DNA from 3 places in the Novosphingobium sp. FW305-C-111 genome. Region 2 is predicted to be linked to each of the others. Evidence: predicted binding sites of a transcription regulator. Region 2 holds the regulator's gene; each other region holds the start of a gene.

Region 1 (4,209 bases), on a different contig from region 2:
TGTGGCGACGCTCACCCCGGACCCAGCGGTCGAGGATGACCGAGGCGACCTGACGGCCTTTGCCTGCACCTGTCCCGTCGCCCAGGAAGTAGCCCATGCGATAGATCCGGCCCTCAGCGCTTGCCTTCAAGGCGCAGCCCTTGTCCTCGGGCTCGAACCGGCCTGCCAAATCGCGGGCATGAGCACTCGCGGCATAGATCAGCGTCTCTGCCTGAGCGGACGAAAGCACCCCTTTGGCAATAAGGTCGGAAGGTAGTTGGGGGACCGTCTCGGGCACCGGCGCGGTGATAGAACCCATGGCGACGGATTCGACCAGCGGAGTCGGGTGCTCGACCGCACCTGCGATCGCGATACGGCTCGGCCGGTACGGCAGGTAGTGCCCAACCTGCTCGGAGATCGGCGCAGGTGCCTCGAGCGGCTGGTAGGCGAGCGGCAGGATCGACGGCGCGGCTGCAACCGGGCGAGCCGCAAGCGGAACCGGTTTCCTCGCCGGAGCGATCAGGCGCAGCGGCAAGGCTGGTCTTGCGGCGATGGTCGGCTCGACCGCCTGCTCCGCTCGATCAGGCAACATATCGACCAGGAAGAACAATTCCGCGAGATTTGCCGGCTTGGCGATCATCGGGCTGTCGCCGCCATCCGCCTTGTCGAGCACCAGCAGCCGGGTCGTGATCGAGGTGCCCTGCTTGACGAAACCGCGCTCGATCGTGGCGTTGAGCCGCAGCGCCACCGGGCCAGTGATCCCTGCTAGGAAGCGTGGCAGATCGAACCATTCGGGCATCACCGCAACCAGGCGACCGCCGGGAAGCAGCCGCTTCCAGGCCGAGCGCAGGTGCCGGGCACCGGTGCGTCCGTCGTGGCCACGCTCGATTCCATGCGAATAGGGTGGATTCATCAGCACGACGCTTGGTGCGACCAGCGGATCGAGCAGCTCGTCGATCAGTTCACCATCGTAGGCGGTCACGCGCGCCGCTGGGAAAAGAGTCCCAAGGCACTCGCGGCGTAGCGGCGAGATTTCGTTGAGCGCGAGGCGAGCGCCGGACTTTGCGGCCCATACGCCAAGCATCCCCGTCCCGGCCGAGGGTTCGAGCACCAGTTCTCCCGTAGAAATGCCGCAGGCCCGGGCGGCGAGCCATGCGATGCGGGGCGGCGTTGCGAACTGCTGCCATTCGATCTGCTCGTCACTGCGAGTGGTCTGGCTCGGCACCAGCGCTTCCAGGCGAGAAAAGGCCTCATCGGCCAATTCGGGCGACATGGTGGCGGCGAGTTCGGCCTCGCCTTGCAAGAACAGCACCTGGGCCAATTCGAGCGCGGCATGGGCATCTCGCACTGACCAACGGCCCTCGGCATCGCTGCCACCGAAGCGTTCGCGCATCGCTGCATTCAGCACGGCGCGCGAGATAGCCTGGTCGGCACTGAGCCGGGCGGCAAGCGACCTGGCCGCGGCCAGTACCTGCGGTTCGGGAGGACAAGGAAATGCGAAAGCGGGTGAAGCGTGGGACATGGGAAACCTCCTGACGAGGCCCAAGTCCGTCTGGGGGCCTCAAAAGGCCCCAAGCCATCTTTCCTCTCTTGATGCTCACGCCGTCGCGCGCAATCGCCGCATCAGCACGTCGTTCCAGTCCTCGTCGGCCCGCTCAGGGCTCCGGGTGACGATCCGTCGATCCTCGCTGGCATAAGCTTCGCGCGCGCGTTCTTCGGCAAGCAGGCCACCGGCATCGTTGTCGACGAACAGATGGAGCTCGCGCACCGATTCCGGGATTGTGACCAAGCCAAACCGCTCGTTGCCGAGCGTCGCCCAGCAGGGAATGCCGAACATCTGCATTGCCGAAAGCGCGGACTCGTTTCCTTCGGCAAGACCAAGGCGGCCACCCCGCGGGTAAGCAAGGCGCACGGCACCCGAGCCTGGACTACCCAGGGCGCGTTTGGGCTGCTCGAATGTTGCAAGACGGTCGCTCGCGGTATCGAGGAAGGTTCGGTGCAGAGCCAGAATACCGGCGTCGTTGCGTACCGCTGCCACCAAGGCCGGTAGGAACCGCACCGCGCCCTTGGGCCCCAGCGGCATGCGTGGATGGAAGCGGAGATCGGAAGATGAGATCGTGATACCTCTTGCCGAGAGATAGCGGGCGGCCGGACTGCCTGCGAGCATCGATGCCTCGCGCCACAGCCTCTGTGCGTTGCGGTTGGCGACTTCCTCACGCGGCTCGGGTGCTATCGGGCCGCCCGTCCCGTCGAACAGGTCCGAAATCCGAACCCCGACCTTGGCTAGACTCTGCATGACTGCCTCGTTGGTGCAGCCGGCGAAGCAATGGACCAGGATCGCGCGCTTGCCGAGCGTGATGCTGAGCGAGGGGGTACGGTCAGCGTGGGCCGGACAACGACACATGCCGCGCGAACGCGACCAGGTGCCGTTCAGCGCCTCGACAATCTTACGAGCACGGACTTCGAGCGTTTCGCGACCTTGAACCTGGAACATGGGGCATCTCCATCATGACATGCCTCCACCCGCGCAGCCTCCGCTCTGCGCTGCTGCCAATGTGTTTTCCTACACGTCATGTTCTATATATGTTCTCATTCGATTCGGCCATAGAAGGGATCGAGATATGAGACTGAGATGGGCAACAATCACAGCGGCAGTGATCGGTATGGCGTTCGTCGTCCCGGCTCAGGCGCAGGAGGAAACGGCCCCTGAGGCTGCTGCTGCACCTGAGATTGGACCTGGCGGCTTCCGCGTGGCCGAGGGGGCGAACGGTTTCCAATTGGTCGAACATGGGATTTGGCAGCGTCCCCAAAATATCGCTTCGTCCGCCGCCCCTGGCCTCGAAGCGGGCCGGACCTATCTTCCCTATCGCTATACGAAGCCCGAAAGGAGGGGGCCGTCGGGCTTTCGCCGGGCAAGCTTCCTTCCCCATGTCTATGCCGCGGAGACGCAATATGCGTTGCCGGCGGGCCTTCTCGACGCGTTGGTATGGACGGAGTCCCGGTATAATCCTTTGGCGATCAGCAAGGCTGGTGCCGCTGGCCTGGGTCAGTTGATGCCGGGGACCGCCCGCGACCTTGGCGTTTCAAACCGCTTCGATCCAATGGCGAACATCTTTGGCGCGGCGCGGTATCTGCGCCAGATGCTCGACAAGTTCGGGGTAGTGCATCTGGCCCTCGCCGCTTACAATGCCGGGCCACGTTCCGTAGAGCGAGCAGGCGGCATCCCTAGAAACGGGGAGACACCGTCTTACGTCCGCAACGTGCTTAGCAGCTGGCAATATTGAGAGGGAAACGGTGAGCGCAAATCGAATCCGCGTGTCAGGTCAGTTGAGCCTGGGCAGCCGGGGTTTGACCTTGCGAACAGAAGATGCCCTCTGGATCATCGAGAGCGACGAGCCGGTCGACCGCTTTGTCGGCGATGAGGTAATCGTCGAAGGGAACGTGATAGGCCTCGATCGCCTTCGGGCAGATTGGATCGGCTCCACTGGCGAACACGCTCAAGGGGCCTAACGCCTTCGCGCCATGGCTAACTTGGGGTAGCAAATACCAGCCTCCATCACTGAAAACTGTGCCGAAGCAAAGCCTTATGGCCCGCGTCCCCTACTAGGTGAATTCGGTGATTCGCGTCTTCCGAACGTGAAGAACACTCGCAGACGATCTTGGACCGGTCACTCCCGAAGCCCCAGGTTGTTACCTAGGGCGATACCTAGCGCTGCTAGGTATCCCGGATATTCTCACTAAGTCTTTGAAAAATGGCGCGCCCGGAACGATTCGAACGTCCGACCCTCAGATTCGTAGTCTGATGCTCTATCCAGCTGAGCTACGGGCGCGTTGGAAGCGCGCTCATAGGGGGGGGATTCTGCCTTGGCAAGTCACTTGAACGCCTCTGCCAGATTTTTTGCGAGAGGCACGTCGACAGGCGGCATCGCGAGTTCGGACAGCCTGTGCGGCTCGATCCAGGCGATTGTTTCCGCATCGAGATTGCGCGGTTCGCCGGTCCAGTGGCGGCAGGTGTAAAGAAGCATGACAAGTCCGGCAGAGGCGGGATCGCCGGTTGCCGCGCCGCTGGCGAACGAGAGGGGTGTGAGGTCGCGAGCCTTCACCTCGACCCCCAGCTCCTCCTGAATCTCCCGGATCAGCGCGGTTTCAGGCCCCTCCCCCGGCTCAACCTTGCCGCCGGGAAACTCCCACAGGCCGCCGTGCGCCTTGCCCTGCGGGCGCATTTGCATG
Region 2 (4,209 bases):
GGCGATCCGCGACGGCACGGTGCCCAAGGGCGACGTCCTCGCCGCCGCCCGCATCGCCGGAATCATGGCGGCGAAGAAGACCGGCGAGCTGATCCCGCTGTGCCACCCGCTCGCCCTCGACGCGGTGAGCGTGGCTTTCACCCTCACTGATGACGGCGTGGAAGCCCGGGCGACCGCTTCGCTCATCGGGCGCACCGGGGTGGAGATGGAGGCGCTGACCGCGGTCTCGGTCGCGCTGCTGACGATTTACGACATGGCCAAAGCGGTCGACAAAGGCATGGTCATCGAAAGCGTTCGGCTGATCGAAAAGCGCGGCGGCAAGTCGGGCGACTGGAAGGCGGCGGAGTGAGCGGCAAGGCCCCGCCCCTCCCCTTTGCCGATGCCCAGGCGAAGCTGATGGCGATGGCCCCGGCGCTGCCCGTCGAACACCGCCGCATCACCGAATGCGCGGGCTTCTGGCTCGCCCAGGACCTCCCCGCCCGCCGCGACCAGCCCGCCGCCCCCGTCTCGGCCATGGACGGCTACGCCCTGCGCGGCGCGGACCTCCCCGGGCCGTGGCACGTCATCGGCGAAAGCGCCGCGGGACATACCTTCAGCGGAACGGTGGGTCCGGGCGAGGCGGTGCGGATCTCGACCGGCGCGGTGGTGCCGGAGGGTGCGGACGCCGTCCTCCTCCAGGAAGACTGCCGCCGCGACGGCGATGCGCTGGTGCTGACCGGCGAAGCGCCCGTCCCGCCGGGCAGGCACATCCGCCCGCAGGCCATGGACTTCGCCGCCGGATCGCCGGTCCTCGCTGCGGGAACCCAGCTCGGCCCCGCGCAGCTCGCGCTGGCCATCGCGGCGGGCCACCACCTCCTGCCGGTCCGCCGCGAGGCGCGGATCGCGGTGTTCGACAGCGGCGACGAGCTGGTCGCACCCGGCGCGGGCCGCGACCCGGCGCTGCTTCCGGCGAGCAACGGCCCGATGATCGCCGCGATGCTCGGCGGCCTGCCCGCGCAGGTGACGTGCAGCGGCCCGGTTCCAGACCGGCTCGAGTCGCTGGTCGCCGCGCTCTCCGCCGCGCCGGATGCGGACCTGATTGTCACCACCGGCGGCGCTTCGGTCGGCGACCACGACCTGATCCGTCCGGCGCTCGCCGAGCTCGGAGCCGACCTCGAGTTCTGGCGGGTCGCCATCAAGCCCGGCAAGCCGCTCCTGGTGGCCCGGCGCGGGCGGCAGCTGGTGCTCGGCCTGCCGGGCAATCCCGCCTCGGCGTTCGTCACCGCGTGGTTGTTCCTCCTGCCGCTGGTACGGGCGATGCTCGGTTCGGACGCACCCTGCCCGCGGCCGATTTCCTCGGTTCTGGCGCAAAACATGGCAAAGGGCGGCAGTCGCACCGAGTTTCTTCGCGGCACCTGGGACGGCGAGCGGGTGACGCCCGACTCGCTCCAGGATTCGGGCGCGCTGACCCCGCTGGCCCGCGCCAATGCCCTCATCCTGCGCCAAGCCCACGCGCCCGAGCGCGCCGCCGGCGAAGCGGTGAGCATCTACTTGCTCGAAAATGGCGGAATTGCTTGACGGGTTCTCGCAGGTTGCTTATTCGTTCCGCATTCGTTCGCCTGATGGTCGGGCGCTCGCGGGAGTGAGACTGATGCTGACGCGCAAGCAGCACGAACTGATCACCTTCATCCAGAACAAGCTGGAGGAAACCGGCATCTCCCCGTCGTTCGAAGAGATGAAGGAGGCGCTCGACCTCAAGTCGAAGTCCGGCGTCCACCGCCTGATTTCCGCTCTGGAAGAGCGCGGTTTCATTCGCCGCCTGCCCAACCGCGCCCGTGCGCTGGAAGTGCTCCGCCAGCCCGAGAGCGCGCAGGCGAAGACTCCGGTGAAGGCCGCCGCGAACTCGAATTCCGCGCTGACTCCGCTGAAGAAGCCCGCGGCGCAGCCCGCCGCCGCCAACGACGTGATCGAGCTCCCGCTCCACGGCCGCATTGCGGCAGGCGCGCCGATCGAGGCGCTTGAGGGCCAGTCGACCCTGCCGGTCCCGGCCGCACTGCTCGGCGCGGGCGAGCACTACGCGCTCGAGGTATCGGGCGACTCGATGATGGAAGCCGGAATTCTCGACGGCGACTATGCCCTCGTTCGGCGGACCGAGACCGCGCGCGATGGGGAAATCGTCGTCGCGCTGGTCCGCGGCGAGGAAGCCACGCTCAAGTACCTGCGCCGCGAGAACGGGATGATCCGGCTCGACCCGGCCAACGCCGCTTATGATCCGCAGTATTACAAGCCGGCCGAAGTCCAGGTGCAGGGCAAGCTCGCCGGGCTGCTGCGCCGCTATCACTGATCCGCCGATCCTCCCCCGCCCGGGGAGGTGGCAGCCGCATCGGCGGCTGACGGAGGGGGGCCGGCCTGGCGCGAGCGGTTCCGAGGCTCCGGCCAGCGATACCACCCGTGGTGCCCCTGCGTGTCGGCGACACTGGTGACCTGCCGGGCAGCAAGGTCGAGCGCCAGCCCGCCGCTCGTCGCCAGCATCCGCCGGTCGGCCTTGAGCCAGTGCGGGCGGCAGGTCCACGGCAGGCGGCGGTCGGCGATGACCAGGTCGGCGCGTTCGCAGGCGGCGGCAAGCGGATACTCCTCGACGATGTCGCGGCCCCGCGCGATCAGCAGCCGCGTGCGCCGCCCCTCGCGCGTCAGGACGAGCGAGCAGAAATCGCGGTTGCAGGTCGCGCCCGGCCATGCGTCGAGCGTGCGCACCTCGCCGTCCATCCCGGCAATCTCGAGCAGGCTTTCGCGGACGTAGTCGCCCCGCCCCTCGCGCAGGAGGAGCAATTCTCCGCCTTCCCCCGTGATGCCGACATGGCGACCGTCGCCCGAGATCAGCACATCGGCGGGCCGCACAAGGGACATTCCGGCAACCCCCGCCAGCACCGGCAGCAGCCCCCACAGCCGCACCCGCCCGCTCCACAACGCCAGCCACAGCGCGCCGGCCACGAACAGCAGGAACGGCCCGGCCGGCATCGCCGGCAGCAGCGCCACCGCGCCGGGCTGCGCGGCGGTGACGTGCGCGAGCCACAGCAGCAACTCGAGAGACTTGCCCGCCGCCCACCACGCCGGCGCGCCCAGTCCTGCGATGTCGAGGAGCAGCGCCAGCCCGATCAGCGGCATCGACACGAACGTCGTCAGCGGGATGGCAACGACGTTGGCCAAAGCGCCGTAGATCCCGGCGCGGTGGAAATGGAACAGCCCGATCGGCATCAGCGCCAGCTCGATCACCACGCCGGTCACCAGCAGCATCGCCCCGTGGCGCAGGATTGCCATGACCCACCCCTCCTCGCGCCGGGCAAACCACCGCCGCACCGGCTCGGCCGAATGCAGCGCGACGATGGCGATGACCGCGGAGAAACTCATCTGGAAACTCGGGCCCAGCACCGCCTCGGGCCACAGCAGCATGACGAACAGCGCGGCGATGGCGACCATCCGCATCGATAGCGGATCGCGCCCCAGCGCCAGTGCTCCCAGCACCAGGACCGCACCGATGCACGAGCGGATCGTCGGCACCTCCGCCCCGGTCAGCAGCGTGTAGGCGATCCCGCCGCCGGCCCCGACCGCTGCCGCGACGACCGGCAGCCGCACCCGCAGCGCGAGCCATGGCCACAGTGCGAGCAGCCGGATCGCCAGCGCATAGCCGGCGGCCACCACCGCGCTCACGTGCAGCCCGCTGATCGACAGCAGGTGGGTGAGCCCCGCATCGCGCATCGCTTCCTCGTCGGCCTTGGCGATCTCCCCGCGGTCGCCGCTGGCAAAGGCCATCGCAATCGCGCCGGGCGTGCCGCCGAGTTGCGCGCGGACATGCTCCGACAATGCGTGCCGCCATTCGCGCAGCCGCGCGCCGCCGCTGGCCGGCTCGATCAGCCGGGGCTTTCCTAGCACGCTGCCGGTGGCGGATATCCCGGCGAACCACGCTGCCCGGGCAAAGTCGTAGCTGCCCGGAAGCATCGGCGGAGCGGGCGGCATCAGCCGGGCTCGCATCGCCACCGTCGCCCCTTCGGCAAACGCGGGGTCGTCGTCGGCGTCGTCGAGATTGACCCGGACACGCATCGCTTGGTCCTGCCCGGTCAGCCGCGCCAACAAGGTCAGCCGGACCCGGTCCTCTGCGCCCTGGACCTCGCGTGCCTCGATCCGGCCGGTCAGGCGGACGACCATGGGCCGCTCGATGGTCGGGGCGCCGGC
Region 3 (4,209 bases), on a different contig from region 2:
GCTGGCGCAGGCCGCGCCGTACCTGCTCGAACCGGTGTGCCGCGTGACCGTGGACACGCCCGCCGGGACGGGATCGAAGGCGGGTTCGGTCCTGTCATCGCGCCGAGGCCAGATCGCCGGGCTCGGCCCGCATCCCGATTGGCTGCGGTGGGAGCGGATCGAGGCGACCCTGCCCGAGGCGGGTCTGCACGGGCTCGACGCCGAACTGCGTTCGCTGAGCCAGGGCCTCGCGCATTATGTCGCGGCGTTCGATCACCTCGCCGAGCTGGCGGGCAAGCAGGCCGAGGAGGTGGTCAAGTCGCAGGCCAAGCTGGCGGCATAGGCGGTTGCTGCGCGAGGCCGGCTTAGCCGGCGTAGAATTGGCGGTACTGCTCCAGCAGCGCCGCCAGTTCGGCCTTCTTCATTGGCCACGAACCGGGAATTGCGCCGTCAGCGCCCAAGGCACGGGACAAGGTCATGCCTGGCGTCCGGGCATTTTCCTTGACGTTATAGCCGATCATCGTTCCGCCTTTCGGCACGCGATATACGAAAATTTCGCTGAGATCGGACCATGCCATCCGCAACGGCTTGCGGGTCGTTCCTCCGGACAGCGTCCAGCCCTGGTCGTCGAGAACCAGCGTGAACGGTCTGAGCAGGGTCCAGCCAGATACGACCACGCCGAGCAGGAAAAAGCCTCCGCCAAGAAGCATTGTTGCCGAAGTGTCACCTTGCCAGGCGAGGTAGACAAACACGGCCACGAAGGCGCTGGAGACGGCGAGGAGAAGCAAGTCCTTGCCTGCCGAAGCTGTAATCGCCCTGGGTTCCATCTTTCCCTCCCCGCGGCGATCCTAGTCGGATGGAGAGCACTGGCAAGGCCGGCTCACACACCGAAACCGGCGCGCTCCTGCCGGGGAGCGCGCCGGTCTTTGGACTGGCGCGGGGACAATGCGGGGGGATGCTACCCCGCGCCTTGAGGATCAGATGTCGTCGTCCGCGTCCGGACCCGTCATCATCTCCTCGGCAACCTGGTCGGTGCGGCCGCGGATCGCGGCTTCCAACCGGTCGCAAACATCGGGATGCTCGCGCAGGTAAGTCTTGGCGTTTTCGCGGCCCTGGCCGATGCGGATGCTGTCGTAGCTGAACCACGCACCCGACTTTTCGACGAGGCCGGCCTTGACCCCGAGGTCGAGGATCTCGCCGATCTTGGAGATGCCTTCGCCGTACATGATGTCGAATTCGACCTGCTTGAACGGCGGGGCGACCTTGTTCTTGACGACCTTCACGCGGGTGGCGTTGCCGACGATGTCGTCGCGGTCCTTGATCTGGCCGGTGCGGCGGATGTCGAGGCGGACCGAGGCATAGAACTTGAGCGCGTTGCCGCCGGTGGTGGTTTCCGGGTTGCCGTACATCACCCCGATCTTCATGCGCAGCTGGTTGATGAAGATCACCATGCAGCGCGAGCGGCTGATCGAACCGGTCAGCTTGCGCAGCGACTGCGACATCAGGCGGGCCTGGAGGCCGACGTGGCTGTCGCCCATCTCGCCCTCGATTTCCGCGCGGGGGACCAGCGCGGCGACCGAATCGACCACCAGCACGTCGATCGCGTTGGAGCGCACGAGGGTGTCGGTAATCTCGAGCGCCTGTTCGCCGGTGTCGGGCTGCGAGACGATCAGTTCGTCGATGTTGACGCCGAGCTTCTTGGCATAGACCGGGTCGAGCGCATGTTCGGCGTCGATGAACGCGGCGGTGCCGCCGGTCTTCTGCGCCTCGGCAATCACGTGGAGTGCGAGCGTGGTCTTGCCCGAGCTTTCCGGCCCGTAGACTTCGATCACCCGGCCGCGCGGCAGGCCGCCGACGCCGAGCGCGATGTCGAGCCCGAGCGATCCCGTGGAAATCGCCTCGACCTGCATCGCCTCCTTCGAGCCGAGCTTCATCGCCGAGCCCTTGCCGAACGCGCGGTCGATCTGCGCGAGCGCCGCTTCCAGCGCCTTCTGACGGTCCATGTCCTTTTCTTTGCCTTCCTGAATGAGCTTGAGCTGCGCCGCCATGGGCTGACCCTCCTTGCCTAGAGATGGCTGACCTGAACCGTCAACACCGCTCGTGTACGCGGTTTGTTCTGTTGGAACAAGGGGGGAACGAAAATTTCCATCCGATCCCGAACGGTCTTGCCGGAAATGGCGGATTTCCGCCGTTCAGGTCAGCCGCCGCGCAGCACCATCTCGACCGCATCGGCGATCTGCTGAACCGAGAACGGCTTGGCGAGGAAATGCATGTTGGGGATATCTATCTCGCGGCGCAGCTGTTCCTCGGCATAGCCCGACATGAAGATCACCGGGAGCTCGGGCCGCAGCGCGCGAATCTCCCGGGCCATCGCCGGGCCGTCCATCGTCGGCATGACCACGTCGGACACGACGAGGTCGTACTGTCGGCCAAGGCGGACGTATTCGAGCCCCTCCTCGCCGTCGGCCGCGGTGGTCACCTCGTAGCCCTGCCGCGCCAGCGCGCGCTCGGCCACGGCGCGGACGGTGTCCTCGTCCTCGACCAGCAGGATCTTCCCGCCGCCCGACCATTCGCGCTTCGGTTCGGGCTTTTTCGCGGCGACGACCAGATCGGCCGGGTCGGCATGATGGACCGGGAAATAGATCGTGAACTTGGTCCCGCGCCCCAGCTCGCTCTCGGCGAAGATGAATCCTCCCGACTGCTTGACGATGCCGTACACGGTCGAAAGGCCGAGCCCGGTGCCCTTGCCCTTCTCCTTGGTCGTGAAGAACGGCTCGAAGATCTTGCCGACGAGGTCGGCCTTGATCCCGGTGCCGTTGTCTTCGACCACCAGCGCGACATAGTCGCCGATGGGGAGGATCTCGCTGCGCATGGCCCGCACGTCGGCCGCGGTGATGCGCCGGGTGGCGAGGCGCAGCTTGCCCGCGTCCCTGGACTTGCCCTCCGCGATCCGCGCCTCGATCGCGTCGCGTGCGTTGACTGCAAGGTTGAGCAGCACCTGTTCGAGCTGGACCGGGTCGGCCCTGACCGAACCCAGGTCGCGGTCGTGCGTGACCACGAACTGGATCTTTTCGCCCAGCAGCCGCTTGAGCAGGGTCGAGACTTCCGAAACCACGTCGGGCAGCTGAAGCACTTCGGGGCGCAGTGTCTGCTGGCGCGAGAACGCAAGGAGCTGGCGGGTGAGGCTCGCGGCGCGGTTGGAGTTGGCGCGGATGTGCTGGATGTCGTCGAAGTCGGAATCGCCCGGCGTGTGGCGCATCAACATGAGATCGCAGTAGCCGATGATCGCGGTCAGCACGTTGTTGAAGTCGTGCGCGACGCCGCCGGCCAGCTGGCCGACCGCCTGCATCTTGGTCGCCTGGGCGATCTCGCGCTTGAGCCGGGTTTCCTCGCTCGAGTCCTTGAGGCTGAGCAGCACCGAGCCCTCGCCCAGCCCGCGCACCCCGGCAAGGCTCAGCGAAACCGGGTCCTCGGGCGCGGTCAGCAGCCGCACCGCCACGTCGCCGCGAGTCGGCGCGCCTTGCGCATAACGGCGCACCGCATCGGCCAGCGCGCCCTTGTCCTCGCGGATCACGAGGTCCGACGGATAGGGCGGCGCGACCGGGTCGGGATGGCCGGCCGCGCGCAGGAACGCCTCGTTGGCGAACAGGAAGCGGCCATCGCGGTCGCACATTGCCAGGCCCAGCGGCAGCCGGGCGAGAAGCGCCTCGATCTGCGGGAGGCCGGTGCGGACCTCGCCCAGAGCGGCCTCGTCGTCGATCAGCAGCATCAGCGAACTGGTGACGGCGGGGTCGGGATCGAAGCCGCTGTCGGGATCGGCGACGGGCACGTGGAGCAGGCGCAGCGGGGTGCCCTTGCGCCCCTCGCGGGCGTAGAGGATGCGCTCGTCCTCGTCGGAGCGGAGGTAGGCGACGAAGTCGCTGCCCGCGACCGGCGCGTTCTCGTCGCCCGCGGCGCGCAGCGCGAAGGCGGGGTTGGCGGCATGGACCGTGCCCTCGGGCGAGACCAGCGCCGCCTGGATGCCTTGCGCGGCAAGCGCACGGCCGAGCTTGCCCGCGACATGGCCGGACAGCTGGGCGACCAGGTCGACCGTCTGCAGCGCGGCAATACGCCAGACGAGGTAGTCTTCGCCCCGGCCGGCGCGCAGCACCTCGCAGCGCCAGCGCCCCTCGGCGTTCTCCAGCGGATCAGCCTTGCCCTCCCCGTCGCGCCAGGCGACGCGGGCGGCAT

Evidence for each region. Region 2 encodes LexA, which represses DNA repair genes until DNA is damaged. Its sites were predicted from a motif close to GTTCCNCNCTTGTTCT; they were not measured.
Region 1: a site for LexA is predicted at 2,554-2,569, ahead of AC3WLD_RS10120 (DUF7146 domain-containing protein). Genes of this name have one in related genera too.
Region 3: a site for LexA is predicted at 2,101-2,116, ahead of recA (recombinase RecA). Genes of this name have one in related genera too.

Annotation. Positions count from the first base shown of each region.
Region 1 covers NZ_JBYSYP010000007.1:109,527-113,735, reverse strand. The annotation lists gene AC3WLD_RS10125 (strawberry notch-like NTP hydrolase domain-containing protein) at 1-1,501, opposite strand, end outside; gene AC3WLD_RS10120 (DUF7146 domain-containing protein) at 1,577-2,473, opposite strand; gene AC3WLD_RS10115 (lytic transglycosylase domain-containing protein) at 2,601-3,263, shown strand; gene AC3WLD_RS10110 (DUF5818 domain-containing protein) at 3,274-3,489, shown strand; tRNA gene AC3WLD_RS10105 (tRNA-Arg) at 3,733-3,809, opposite strand; gene AC3WLD_RS10100 ((deoxy)nucleoside triphosphate pyrophosphohydrolase) at 3,852-4,209, opposite strand, start outside.
Region 2 covers NZ_JBYSYP010000005.1:212,226-216,434, forward strand. The annotation lists gene moaC (cyclic pyranopterin monophosphate synthase MoaC) at 1-349, shown strand, start outside; gene AC3WLD_RS08140 (molybdopterin molybdotransferase MoeA) at 346-1,557, shown strand; gene lexA (transcriptional repressor LexA) at 1,631-2,323, shown strand; gene AC3WLD_RS08150 (ComEC/Rec2 family competence protein) at 2,317-4,209, opposite strand, start outside.
Region 3 covers NZ_JBYSYP010000017.1:75,007-79,215, forward strand. The annotation lists gene AC3WLD_RS16835 (elongation factor G) at 1-322, shown strand, start outside; gene AC3WLD_RS16840 (hypothetical protein) at 345-806, opposite strand; gene recA (recombinase RecA) at 957-2,027, opposite strand; gene AC3WLD_RS16850 (hybrid sensor histidine kinase/response regulator) at 2,177-4,209, opposite strand, start outside.